DNA from 3 places in the Streptomyces sp. NPDC085944 genome. Region 3 is predicted to be linked to each of the others. Evidence: riboswitches for the same ligand, from Rfam matches in the RefSeq annotation. Region 3 holds a riboswitch; each other region holds the start of a gene.
The links. A riboswitch is a leader RNA that binds a small molecule or an ion and turns the genes downstream of it on or off. The one in region 3 is predicted to bind cyclic di-AMP.
Positions count from the first base shown of each region.

Region 1: another riboswitch for cyclic di-AMP. It lies ahead of AB0P07_RS30695 (M23 family metallopeptidase); the one in region 3 lies ahead of AB0P07_RS04365 (C40 family peptidase).
Region 2: another riboswitch for cyclic di-AMP. It lies ahead of AB0P07_RS01970 (NlpC/P60 family protein); the one in region 3 lies ahead of AB0P07_RS04365 (C40 family peptidase).

Region 1 covers NZ_JBFBJX010000020.1:22,661-26,864, forward strand. The annotation lists gene AB0P07_RS30690 (aldo/keto reductase) at 1-452, opposite strand, end outside; gene AB0P07_RS30695 (M23 family metallopeptidase) at 605-1,648, opposite strand; cyclic di-AMP (ydaO/yuaA leader) riboswitch at 1,660-1,816, opposite strand; gene AB0P07_RS30700 (PP2C family protein-serine/threonine phosphatase) at 2,041-3,252, opposite strand; tRNA gene AB0P07_RS30705 (tRNA-Met) at 3,456-3,529, opposite strand; gene AB0P07_RS30710 (dihydrofolate reductase family protein) at 3,598-4,204, opposite strand, start outside.
Region 2 covers NZ_JBFBJX010000001.1:390,229-394,432, reverse strand. The annotation lists gene pcrA (DNA helicase PcrA) at 1-1,561, opposite strand, end outside; cyclic di-AMP (ydaO/yuaA leader) riboswitch at 1,814-2,000, shown strand; gene AB0P07_RS01970 (NlpC/P60 family protein) at 2,008-3,201, shown strand; gene AB0P07_RS01965 (tellurite resistance/C4-dicarboxylate transporter family protein) at 3,229-4,204, shown strand, end outside.
Region 3 covers NZ_JBFBJX010000002.1:136,670-140,873, reverse strand. The annotation lists gene AB0P07_RS04380 (urease subunit alpha) at 1-406, opposite strand, end outside; gene AB0P07_RS04375 (urease subunit beta) at 399-710, opposite strand; gene AB0P07_RS04370 (urease subunit gamma) at 725-1,027, opposite strand; cyclic di-AMP (ydaO/yuaA leader) riboswitch at 1,671-1,813, shown strand; gene AB0P07_RS04365 (C40 family peptidase) at 1,817-2,290, shown strand; gene AB0P07_RS04360 (ATP-binding protein) at 2,283-2,774, opposite strand; gene AB0P07_RS04355 (helix-turn-helix transcriptional regulator) at 2,991-3,851, shown strand; gene AB0P07_RS04350 (DUF397 domain-containing protein) at 3,873-4,100, shown strand; gene AB0P07_RS04345 (8-amino-7-oxononanoate synthase) at 4,143-4,204, opposite strand, start outside.

The DNA of each region.
Region 1 (4,204 bases), on a different contig from region 3:
TGCCGCACCTTGCCGGCCCTCACCAGCTCGTCGAGGGCGCCGATGATCTCCTCGACCGGCACCTCGGGCTTGTCGAAGTGGGTGTAGTAGAGGTCGATCCGGTCGGTGCCCAGGCGGCGCAGCGAGGCGTCGGCCGCGGCCTTGATGTTCGCGGCGGACAGGCCGGGGTAGTCGGGGTGCTGGCTGACCTTGGTGGCCAGGACGACGTCGTCACGGTTGCCGCGGGAGGCGAGCCACTTGCCGAGGACGGTCTCGGACTCGCCGCCGCTGTTGCCGTCGACCCAGGCGGAGTAGGAGTCGGCGGTGTCGACGAAGTTGCCGCCCGCCGCCGTGTAGGCGTCGAGGACGGCGAAGGAGGTGTCCTGGTCGGCGGTCCAGCCGAAGACGTTGCCGCCGAGGGCCAGGGGGAAGACCTCGAGGTCGGAGGAGCCGAGCTTGCGCAGAGAAGTCATGTGGAGGATCAACGACCGCACTGGAGCGGACCATTCCGGATGCACGCAAAAACCCCGCAAAACGACCGCGAACCGGCAGCCCTGACGTCGGGGGGTTGCCGTCAGGACCGCCGGGGTTCAGCGGGGCGGGAAGCGTGACGACTCAGTCGGTCTCAGGGGGTGAGGCCCTTGCTCTGCAGCCAGGCCATCGGGTCGATGCCGGAGCCGTCGGCGGTGTGCACCTCGAGGTGGAGGTGGGCACCGGTGACGTTGCCGGTGGCGCCGACGCGGCCGATGACGTCACCGGTGGTGACCTTCTGGCCGACGCTGACGTTGATCGACGACTGGTGCGCGTACCAGAGCTCGGTGCCGTCGTCGAGGGTGAGCACGGTCTTGTAGCCGTACGACCCGTCCCAGCCGGCCGACGTGATGGTGCCGCTGTGCACCGCCTTGAGCAGCGTGCCCGTGGGGGCGGCGAAGTCGAGGCCGGTGTGGTGACCGGATGCCCACAGGGAGCCGGCCTGGTTGAAGGTGGAGGAGATCGTGTACGAGGAGGTCGGCAGGGTGAACTGCTTGGCCAGCTCGGCGAGCCGCTCGGCCTCGGCCTTCTTCGCGGCCTCCTCCTCCGCCTTCTTCTTGGCGGCGGCGGCCTTCTCCTCGGCCTCCTTCTCCGCCTTGGCGGCGGCTTCCGCGGCCTTTTTCTCGGCGGCGGCCTGCGCTTCGGCGGCGGCCTTGGTCTCGACCTGGGCCTGCTGCTGCTCGGCCTGCGCCATGATCCGGGCCCGCAGCGACTCGCCGGCCCCGGCGGAACCCGCGTCCGCCCCGGTGTCCGCGGCGACGGCCTGGGTGATGCCGCTGAGCGGGGTGGCGGAACCCTCGGGCTCCGCCTCCTCGTCGCCGCCGGGCATGAGCGAGCCGACGTTCGGCAGGTCCGGCATGGAGATGGACACCGGCGGCTTGCCGGTCTGCGCGCTGGCCATGCCGCCCGCGCCGACGGCGGCTATGACACCGACGCCGAGGACGGTGGAGCTGCGGGCGAGCCCGCCGCGCTGCTTGGCGACGCGGTGCCGGCCGCGCACGGGGCGGATGGACTCCGCGGTGGGGTTCCACTCCTCCCAGGGGCCCTCTTCGGCGCGGGGGGCGTCGTAGCCGAAGGTGTCGGTGCCGTGCCCGGTGGGCACGAACGGGGCCTCGGGGGCAGGCCGGTTGGACGCCACGTGGGCGTACTCCTTTCCTTCCTTCTCGCCTACCGGGTTAGCTGACGGGTTCGGAGCAGGAAGGTCTCCTACGGGTGCGTGCCGACGTGTTTCCACGGCGTCATGCGCCCGATTCACCCCAATGTGGTGGTTCCCCGGTTCCCTTGCGGGATTCGGCGCGTGCGCACGGAGCCGCCTTCTGTGACGGCTGGGACGACCGCGCTGCGTTATCGAACGTTAATAGACGCGAGGCTCGGATTCCAAGCCGTTCCACTTGATCATTAACGGCAACGGCCGGGACGCACCCCTCACGACCACTGAAATCCGGACGAGTTGACTCGCTCTCGGTATTCCCCTTCACGCCACTTTCTTCTGACGGTGTATCAGTTGTTATGCGGAGGGGGGTCGCACTGTCACGACTCGTGACAATGATCAAGGTCGTCGTGCCGGGGGCGCCGTACGGCCAGCAGCGCCATGTCGTCCGCCATGCCGCCCCCGGAGTGCCGGCGCACGTCCTCGGCGAGGGTGTCGAGCAGGGTCGCCGGATGCCGGAAGACGCGGCCGGCCAGCCGCGTCAGCGGATCGTAGAACTCGCCCCCGGCGTCCCGGGCTTCGGTCAGCCCGTCGGTGTAGAGCAGCAGGGTGGCCCCACCTGGGAAGTCGACCTCCTCCGCCCGGTCGGGCCAGACGCCCAGCTCGCCCATGCCGAGCGGCAGCGCCGACTCGCGGGCGGGCAGGGCGCCCAGGGTGCCGTCGGCGTGGAGCAGCAGGGGCGGCGGATGGCCGCGGTTGACGATGCGTACGGTCCCGTCACCGTGCGGGAGTTCGGCGAGGACGGCGGTGGTGAAGCCCTCGAAGGCGTCCAGTCCGTCCCGCCGGGTGCCCTCGCGCGCCAGCGCCCGCTCCAGCCGCTGCGCCACGGCCTCCAGCGTCGCCTCCTGCTCGGCGGCCTCCCGGAACGCGCCGATCACGACGGCGACGGCGGCGACCGCGCCCATGCCCTTGCCGCGCACGTCGCCGACGATGAGCCGGACGCCGCGGGCGGAGTCCTGCACCGCGTACAGGTCGCCCCCGATGAACGCGTCGGCCTGCGCGGCCTCGTAGCAGACGGCGATCTCGAAACCCGCGATGCGCTCGGCGGGTTGGGGCAGCACGGCGCGCTGGGCGGCCGCGGCGATCTCGCGGACGGAGACGAGACGCTCGCTGCTGCGCCGGACCATGCCGTTGACGATGACGGCGAGCACGGCGACCGTCGCGATGGTGATCAGCTCGGTGAGGGAGTCGACGTAGTGGATGACGCCCTTGCCCAGCTGAAGCCCGATGACCGAGACGACCACGGCGACACCGGTGAGCGCCGTGCCGCGCCGCGAGTAGAGCGGGGCGGCGATCAGGGGAGCGGCCGTGTAGAGGGGGCCGGCGGTGAAGTACCTCGGGGTGAGGATGTCGTACAGGATGGCGACGACGATCAGCAGCACGGGAAGCGCGTGCACGAAGACGCGCCCGTAAGCGGTCCGGCTGCGCGGCGGCGGCCCGGCGGGCGGCTGCTCGTCCCCGAGGCCCGGGTCGGGAACGGGATCGCCGGGGAGCCGGCCACCGGCTCTGGCGGCCGCTCCCTCGTCCTCCACGTCACCTGGCCGCACCACTCGTCTCCCACCACCCCGCACGTCCGTGCGCCGCTTACCGTCCAGGAGTCCAGGTTTCCGGGAGCGGGGGCGGGCGGCGAGCGGTGAGGGGCCGACCGGATGACACGGGGGTGCGGGACGCCGTCGTACGTGCCGAGACGCACCGAGGGCCGGAACCCTTTCGGATTCCGGCCCTCGGCCTTCAGTAGCGGGGACAGGATTTGAACCTGCGACCTCTGGGTTATGAGCCCAGCGAGCTACCGAGCTGCTCCACCCCGCGCCGTTGTGTTCACCACTGTACGTCATCCCGGGACCGGAATGCACATCGGTGTCTCCGCCGCCGGTTCCCTACCGCTCCAGATGGCGGTTCGGCGCCTTGGCCGCCCCCTCGTACTCGGGCAGTACGACGACGGCGGCGCCCTGCGCGGCGAGCAACCCGCTCCCGTCCGCGCCCGCCACGAAGGTGTCCGGCTCCCGCCAGGCCGTGACGACCCGGCGCACCCCGGCGTCGAGGATCAGCCGGGCACAGGGCGCGGGACGGGAGGCCCGGCGGGCACAGGGCTCGAGACTGCTGTACACGGTCGCGCCCGCGAGCCGTGCGTCGCAGGGGTCGATCTTGGCGAGCGCGGCCTCTTCGGCGTGCACCACGGGATCGCCGCCCTCCCGCGAATACCCGCGCGCCAGCTCGCTCCCGTCGGCGGCGACCACGACCGCCCCCACGCTGAACGCGGTCTCCGACGGCGGACACAGGCCGGCCAGCTCACAGGCGACCTCCAGCCAGTACCGGTCGGCGGGGGCCACACGCTCGCCGGTCCCGGGTGCGGTGGGCCGGTACCGCATCAGCACGACGTCCTCGATCCGCCGCGTCCCGACCAGCGCGAGCCGCCCGCCCTGGTAGGCGCCGGGCCCGAACAGCCGGGGTGCGGCCGGGTCCCCGACCAGGAGGGGCGCGAGA
Region 2 (4,204 bases), on a different contig from region 3:
GCGCCTGCGGGAAGCTGATCTTCTCGCGCTGGGAGAGGGCGTCGATCATCGCCTCCGCGCGGTCGCCGATGCCGCGCTTGGGGACGTTGAGGATGCGGCGCAGCGGCACCGAGTCCTCCGGGTTGGCCAGCACCCGCAGGTAGGCCAGGACGTCCCGGACCTCCTTGCGCTCGTAGAAGCGGACGCCGCCGACGACCTTGTAGGGCAGACCGGTGCGGATGAAGACCTCTTCGAAGACACGGGACTGCGCGTTGGTCCGGTAGAAGACCGCGACGTCGCCGGCCTTGGCCTCGCCCGCGTCGGTGAGGCGGTCTATCTCGTCGGCGACGAACTGCGCCTCGTCGTGCTCGGTGTCGGCGACGTACCCGGTGATCTGCGCGCCGCTGCCCTGGTTGGTCCACAGGTTCTTGGGGCGGCGGGACTCGTTGCGCTCGATGACCGCGTTGGCGGCGCTGAGGATGGTCTGCGTGGAGCGGTAGTTCTGCTCGAGCAGGATCGTCGTCGCGTCCGGGTAGTCCTCCTCGAACTGGAGGATGTTGCGGATGGTGGCGCCGCGGAAGGCGTAGATCGACTGATCGGCGTCGCCCACCACGCACAGCTCGGCGGGCGGCACCTCGGCCTCCGGCGGCACGTCGACGGGGTGCTCCGAGGCCCCGCCGACCAGTTCGCGCACCAGGGCGTACTGGGCGTGGTTGGTGTCCTGGTACTCGTCGACCAGGACGTGCCGGAAGCGGCGGCGGTAGTGCTCGGCGACGTCCGGGAAGGCGCGCAGCAGGTTGACCGTCGTCATGATCAGGTCGTCGAAGTCGAGGGCGTTGGCCTCGCGCAGCCGTGCCTGGTACATGGCGTAGGCCTGGGCGAGGGTCTTCTCGAAGCCGTCGGCCGCCTGGGCGGCGAAGTCCTCCTCGTCGATCAGCTCGTTCTTCAGGTTGCTGATCTTCGCGCTGAACGACTTCGGCGGGAAGCGCTTGGGGTCCAGGTCCAGGTCGCGGCAGACCAGCGCCATGAGCCGCTTGGAGTCGGCGGCGTCGTAGATCGAGAAGGACGAGGTGAAGCCGAGCTTCTTCGACTCGCGGCGCAGGATGCGCACGCACGCGCTGTGGAAGGTCATCACCCACATCGCGTTGGCGCGCGGGCCGACGAGCTGCTCCACGCGCTCCTTCATCTCGCCCGCGGCCTTGTTGGTGAAGGTGATCGCGAGGATCTGCCCGGGGTGGACGTGCCGCTCGGCCAGCAGGTGGGCGATGCGGTGGGTGAGCACGCGGGTCTTGCCGGAGCCGGCACCGGCCACGATGAGCAGCGGGGAGCCGGAGTGGACGACGGCGGCCCTCTGGTTCTCGTTCAGCCCCTCCAGGAGCGCCGCGGCGTCCAGGGCGGGGCGCGGGGCGCCGTCCCGGTAGTGGGTGTCCCGGTCCGGAGGCACGTCGAACTTCCCGCCGAACAGATCGTGCGGAACCGGCTCCGGTCCGTGATCGCCCTCGGGCGGCGGCGGGGGTTCCTCCTCGTGACCCCGAGGGGTCTGGAGGCTCGCCAGGAAGTTGTCGTCAAAGAGGCTGCTCATCGCTCTCCGAGTCTAGGGTGCCGCACCGACAACCCGGTGCCGCCCCGGAAAATGACCACCACCACCGGCGCGGACACGCCCTGCGACCAGGGGAACCACGAAGAGTGACGCCGGCTATCGCCTCGGAGGCACCTCGCGAAAGGTCACGAAAACGTATCGGGCATATCACCCGCCAACCTTCACAGCGGCCACACGAGTTGGCTACGGTGCGGGGCAGGCCGCTCGACCCCCTCCGGCGAACCTCGCCGGGCCGCGCGGCCTCCGCCGAGTCCGGTCTGCCCGCACGGCACCCGGAGCCGGGGACCCACCGAGACCTTGGGGTGAATCGGCCGCACCGCCCTCGCCGAGACGAGAGGACGGTCCGCCGTAGGGCAACCCTTCCCCGCCACACCGCCCGAACCCGACAGCTAACCCGGTAGGCGGAGCACTGGAAGGAGTCGCCTCCCTTGGCGTCGCACCGCAAGTCGCGTCCCACCGGTCCCCGCGTCGCGGGCATACGGACCCCGGCCCTCGCCACCGCGGCCCTCACCTCCGTCGCCCTGCTGTCCCAGACGGCCAATGCCACGCCGTCGGACGACCGGCCGACCCTCGAGGAGGTCGAGAAGAAGGTCGACGACCTGTACCGCCAGGCCGGGGCGGCGACCGAGAAGTACAACGCGGCCAAGGAGAAGACCACCAAGCAGCGCAAGAAGGTCGACGGTCTCCTCGACGACGTCGCCAAGCGCACCCAGAACCTCAACGACGCGCGCGCGGAGCTGGGCTCCTTCGCCTCCGCCCAGTACCGCACGGGCGCCTCGGTCCCGGAGACCGCGACCCTGCTGCTCGCGGACTCGCCGCAGGACTACTTCGACCAGAACCAGCTGATGGACCGGCTCACCGGGCGGCAGAAGAGTGCCGTGGACGACTACGTCACCCAGCAGTCCGAGACGATGAAGAAGCGCCGGGAGGCCACCGAGAGCCTCGAGACCCTCACCGAGTCGCAGAACGACCTCAAGACGGCCAAGTCGACCGTCCAGCAGAAGCTCGCCACCGCGCGCGAGCTGCTGTCGGAGCTGACCGCCGAGGAGAAGGCCCGGCTGGCGGCGATCGAGAAGAAGAAGCAGCAGGAGGCCGCCCGCAAAGCCGCCGAGCTGGCGAAACAGCAGGCGGAGGAGGCGGCCGAGCGCAAGCGGCAGGAGGAGGCCGCCCAGCAGCAGGAGAGCGGCTCCGGATCCGCGGGAACCTCCGGCGGCACCGGTTCGTCGGACTCCTCGGGCTCGTCGACGCCGGGCACCTCGACCGGCACCAAGGCCGACAAGGCGATCGCCTTCGCCCGCGCCCAGATCGGCAAGCCGTACGTCTGGGGCGCCACGGGCCCCGACTCCTACGACTGCTCGGGCCTCACCCAGGCCGCCTGGAAGGCCGCGGGCGTGACGCTGCCGCGCGTCACCTACGACCAGGTCAACGCCGGCACGACCGTCCCCGTCTCCCAGGCACAACCCGGTGACCTGGTCTTCTTCTACGACGACATCAGCCACGTCGGCCTGTACATCGGCGACGGCATGATGATCCACGCCCCGAAGCCGGGCGCGTACGTCCGCGAGGAATCCATCTTCTACGACGGCGAGTCGTCCATCTACAGCGTGGTGCGCCCCGCCTGACCAGCAGGGTTCTCTACCATCGTGGCCATGCCATCGGCCACCCACCACCCCTCCGCGCTGCGCACCTGGCTGGCGCGGCGTCCACCGGCGGCCGGGGCCGCGGTGATGGCGACCGGCATCGTGTCGGTCGCCCTGCATCTGACGGGCCGCGAGGTCCTGTCCCGGATCGCCCTGGCCCTGGCCTGTGTCGCCTGGCTGATACTGGCCGCGAACTTCGTCTACCTGCTGTTCGCCCACCGGCCGCGGTGGATCGAGCGGGCGGGGACGCCGGGCGCGCTGACGGCCGTCGCCGCGACGACCGTGGTCGGCACCCGTTTCTCGCTGCTGGGCTGGTCGCTGCTGGCGGCGGTGCTGCTGGTGCTGGCGGCGGTGCTGTGGCCGTGGCTGCTGCTCGTGGTGGTGCGGCACTGGGGGCGGAGGATGCCCGGGGCGGTGTTCCTGGGCTGCGTGGCGACGGAGGGCCTCGCCGTGCTCGCCGCGACGCTGTCCGCGGCCACCTCGACGCCCTGGCTGGCGCACGCGGCGCTGGTGCCGTTCTGGCTGGGGATCGTGCTCTATCTGATCGCGCTGTTCCGCTTCGACCTGCGGCAGGTGGCCCGGGGCTCCGGGGACCAGTGGGTGGCGGGCGGCGCGCTCGCCATCTCGGCCCTCGCCGGGGCCAAGCTGCTCGCGGCGGCCGGGACCGGCATGTACCTGTGGAACGCCGACGACCAGGCCGTCCTGCACGACCTGACCGTCTTCCTGCTCGCCCTCGACCTCGCCTGGTACGCCGTGCTGCTGGCCGCCGAGATCGCCTGGCCGCGCCTCGGCTACGACGTACGCCGCTGGTCGACGGTCTTCCCGCTCGGCATGACGGCGGCGGCGACACTGTCGGTGGCCGCCGCCGTCGACGTGCCGTGGCTGGACGCCCCCGGCCGGGCGCTGCTGTGGATCGCAGTGGCCGGTTGGCTGGTGGTCGCCACGGGGGCGGTCGTCCGGGCCCGCTCCGGGCTGCGGTCCCTGG
Region 3 (4,204 bases):
CCGCGGTGACGATCTTGCCGTTGCCCGCGACGACCTCGGTCTCGGGACCGATGACCAGGTCGGGGTGGACGCCGTCCATGGTGTCCGGGTTGCCGGACTTGCCGATGCCGGTGATCCGGCCGTCGCGGATGCCGATGTCGGCCTTCACGATCCCCCAGTGGTCGATGATCACGGCTCCGGTGATCAGCGTGTCGGGGGCGCCTTCGGCCCGGGTGGTGCGCGCCTGCCCCATGGACTCGCGCAGGACCTTGCCGCCGCCGAAGACGGCTTCGTCGCCGGAGCGGCCGGGGCCGCCCGAGCGGTCCTCCTCGATCTCGACGAGGAGGTCGGTGTCGGCGAGGCGGATGCGGTCGCCGGTGGTCGGGCCGAACAGGTCGGCGTAGGCGGGGCGGGACAGCTCAGGCATCGAGGGCACCTCCGGTCGCGCCGCGCAGACCGACGACGACGCGGGCCCCCGCGAGGGGGATCAGCCGTACGTCGACGGGGATGCCCGGCTCGAACCGGACGGCGGTGCCGGCGGCGATGTCCAGCCGCCTGCCGTGCGCCGCGCCGCGGTCGAACTCGAGACCGGGGTTGACCTCGCCGAAGTGGTAGTGGGAGCCGACCTGGACGGGCCGGTCGGCGGTGTTGAGCACGGTCAGGCGAGTGACTTCGCGGCCTTCGTTGAAAGTGACCGGCTCGTCCGCGAACAGGATCTCTCCGGGGATCACGACTGCGGCCCCCGTCAGACGATCGGGTCGTGGACGGTGACCAGCTTGGTGCCGTCGGGGAAGGTGGCCTCGACCTGCACGTCGTGGATCATCTCGGGGACGCCCTCCATGACCTCGTCGCGCTGGACGAGCTTGCGTCCGGAGGACATGAGTTCACCGACGCCGCGCCCGTCCCGGGCGCCTTCGAGGATGTGCGCGGTGATCAGCGCGACGACCTCGGGGTGGTTGAGCTTCACGCCTCGTGCCCGGCGCTTCTCCGCCACGTCGGCGGCCACATGGATGAGCAGTCTCTCCTGCTCGTGCGGGGTCAGTTGCATTTACCACCTCACAGGGCATGACGCCGGGACCGGACGGTCCGGCTGTCGCGGCTGCCGCGACGGCTCTAGGTGTAACACACAGGAACAGGTCGGAATTTACCTACCGGTTCACGGAAAACCGCAGGTGGATCAGGGTGCAGACTAGGGCTGGAGTGTTACGGCCACATCACCCGGTTTTGACCGAGTGATTACCGATGCCGTCGGCGGTTTCCCGCCTGCCCACTCTCGGTCGGCGGCGTCCCGCACATCCGCTCCACCGACCACGACTCGCGGGGAACCGGTCTGAAACGGACCAAAAGGCGTACCCCCTATCGGTCTAGGAACACACCCGATTCGCCACCGGCCGAAGTTGCGGCGCCCGCCCTGCGGACGTGCGGGCTGCGCCACTGCGCCGCTGGTCCCGGCGCCGCCACCGCGGTCGACGGCTTCCCGGACCCGAGGGCGACAACCCGAACGGATGAGCGGCACGTAACAACACAAAGAGCACGTTCCGCTGGGAATTTCCCCCGGGGCGGGACAAGATCCGTGACTGACGACAAGCCCTCGCCGCAGCGGCGGGGCGGTCCGGGCGGACGCCGAGTCCTGCCGCCGTCCGGACGACCGGTCGCAAGGGAAGTGGATCGGCAGGAGTGGAGGACCCGAGCACGACGGGTCGCCGGCCCGGCCGCCTCCGCGAGGGGCACCGGACCGAGCGGTCCTTGGGGTGAAGCCGCACTCGTGCGGCCGGGCAACTTCGCCAGCCCGAATCCGACAGGTCATCCTTCACAGGCGGCTGACGAAGGGTTGCGCATGTCCGCGCTCAATCGTGTCCCGTCCCTGATGGCCCGTGCCGGTACGGCCTCGGCCCTCACCCTCGCCGCCGTGGGCGGCTCCGTCGTGGTCCCCGGCGTCGCCGCCGAGGCTGCCGCGGCGAGCCATGCGGCGAAAGCCCTCAAGGTCGCGGCCTCGAAGAAGGGTTCCCCGTACCGCTGGGGCGCCACCGGCCCCTACCGGTTCGACTGTTCCGGCCTGACCCTGTACTCGTTCAAGAAGGCCGGCAAGAAGCTGCCGCGCACCGCGGCCCAGCAGTACAACAAGACCCGCCGCGTCTCCGTCAAGAGCCGCAGGGCCGGAGATCTGGTGTTCTTCCACTCGGGTCGCAGCGTCTACCACGTCGGCATCTACGCGGGGAAGGGCAAGCTCTGGCACGCCCCTAAGACCGGGGACGTGGTGCGCCTGCAGAAGATCTGGACGTCAAGCGTCTGGTACGGCCGGGTCAAGTAGCCCGCCCGCGGGGGGTTGCGGCGTTCTCCCCCGCCGTCACTCCCGCGGGTGCGCTCGGCCCGCCCGGCGGCGTCCAGGGCAGTTCGATCGAGACGGTCTTGCCACCCTCGCGCGTGGGCCGGACCCGCAGCTTGCCGCCGCACTCGGCGGTCAGCCAGCGGATGATCACCATGCCCCGCCCGTTGTCCTGCTGGACGGCGGCCGGCAGGCGCCTGGGGAAACGCGGGTGACTGTCGGTGACCCCGATGCGCAGCCGCTCGTCGCGGTCGAGGACGAGGTCGACCGTGAAGGTGGGCGACTGCCCCAGTGTGTGCTGGACCGCGTTGGTCGCCAGTTCGGAGACGATGAGCCGGACGGTCTCGTACAGGTCGGCGTCGGCGGGCAGCCCCCATTCCGCCAGCGTGCCGACCGTATGGGTCCGCGCGGCGGCCACCGAGGCCGGATCGCTCGGCAGAGTGACGGATGCTTCCAGATGGTCTGCCATGGCGACGTCGTCCCTTTCTCACGGCACCGCGGGCCCGACACGGAGTGGACGGTTCGAGTACGGTCCCGGACTGGTGCTTCGCCGCCAGACTGCCATTGCCAGGCTCGCGAAGGGCGGCGATCCACCAAGATGTGCATATATCTGTCGCTCGAAGCGGTGAACTCTGCGACGGCAGAGCGTATTCGGGCGGCTCATAGGGAGTAGGGGAGTTGTCCCATGCAGCACGGTCCCGTGGTGCGCCGTCGGAAGCTGGGCGCGGAACTGCGCGCCCTGCGCACATCGGCGGGCATCACCAGCGGCGAGGCGGCCCGGCTCGTGGGCTGGCACCAGTCGAAGGTCAGCCGGATCGAGACGGGGACGAGCGGGGCGAAACCGGCCGACGTGCGGTTGCTGCTGGACGTCTACGGCGTGGACGACGAGCAGTTGCGGGGGCTGCTGGTGATGCTGGCGCGCTCCGAGGACGCGGCGGGACGCAACCACTGGTGGCACGCCTACCGCGGGGTACTGCCCCCGACCTACCGCGACTTCATCAGCCTGGAGTCGCAGGCCAGCGCGATGCGCACGCTGGAGACCACGGTGGTGCCCGGGCTGCTCCAGACGCCTCAGTACGCCCGCGCGGTGACCCGGGCCGCGGTGGACGGACTGCCGGAGGAACGGCTGGACACGCTGGTGGAGGTCCGGCTGGCCCGGCAGGACGTGCTGCGGGCCCAGCCACCGTTGGAGCTGAGCGCGGTCCTGGACGAGGCGGTGCTGCGCCGCGAGGTGGGCGGGCCCGAGGTGATGGCCCGTCAACTGACCCGGCTGGTCGAGGCCGCTCGGCTCCCCCATGTCCGGCTCCAGGTCCTGCCGTTTGCCGCCGGGGCGCACATCGGTGTCACCGGCCCTTTCGTAATCTTCTCATTTTCGAGCACTTCTGATCTCGATGTGGTTGTTCTCGACCACTTGACGAGTAGCCTGCACCTCGAACGGAAAGAAGACCTAGAGGCCTATACCGAGGCCTTCAACGCCCTTCTGATCCATGCCCTTTCGCCCGAGGACTCGTTGGACTTCATCGCCGCGACCGCGGCAGGCGCGTAAGGAGGCACCATGTCAGGCTTCATGTCCGAACGACCCCGGAACATCCCTGTCAGCACCGATCTGCCCGGTGTCCGGTGGCTGCGCAGCAGCTACAGCACCGGAGCGAACAACTGTGTGGAGACGGCCCGTCCGTCGGTCGGCCCGCGGGCCGGACTGCTCGCCGTGCGCGACTCCAAGAACCCGGCCGGACCCGCCCTGCTCTTCTCCCCCGGGAGCTGGACGGCGTTCACCGCGGGCGTCCGCGGCTGACCACGCCGGGCGCCGGACGACGCACGGCCGTGTCACGCCGACTCATGGCCGCGTTTCGCCGATCACCCGCACAGCGCGTTCGACCTGTTCCCCGGAGAGGTCCC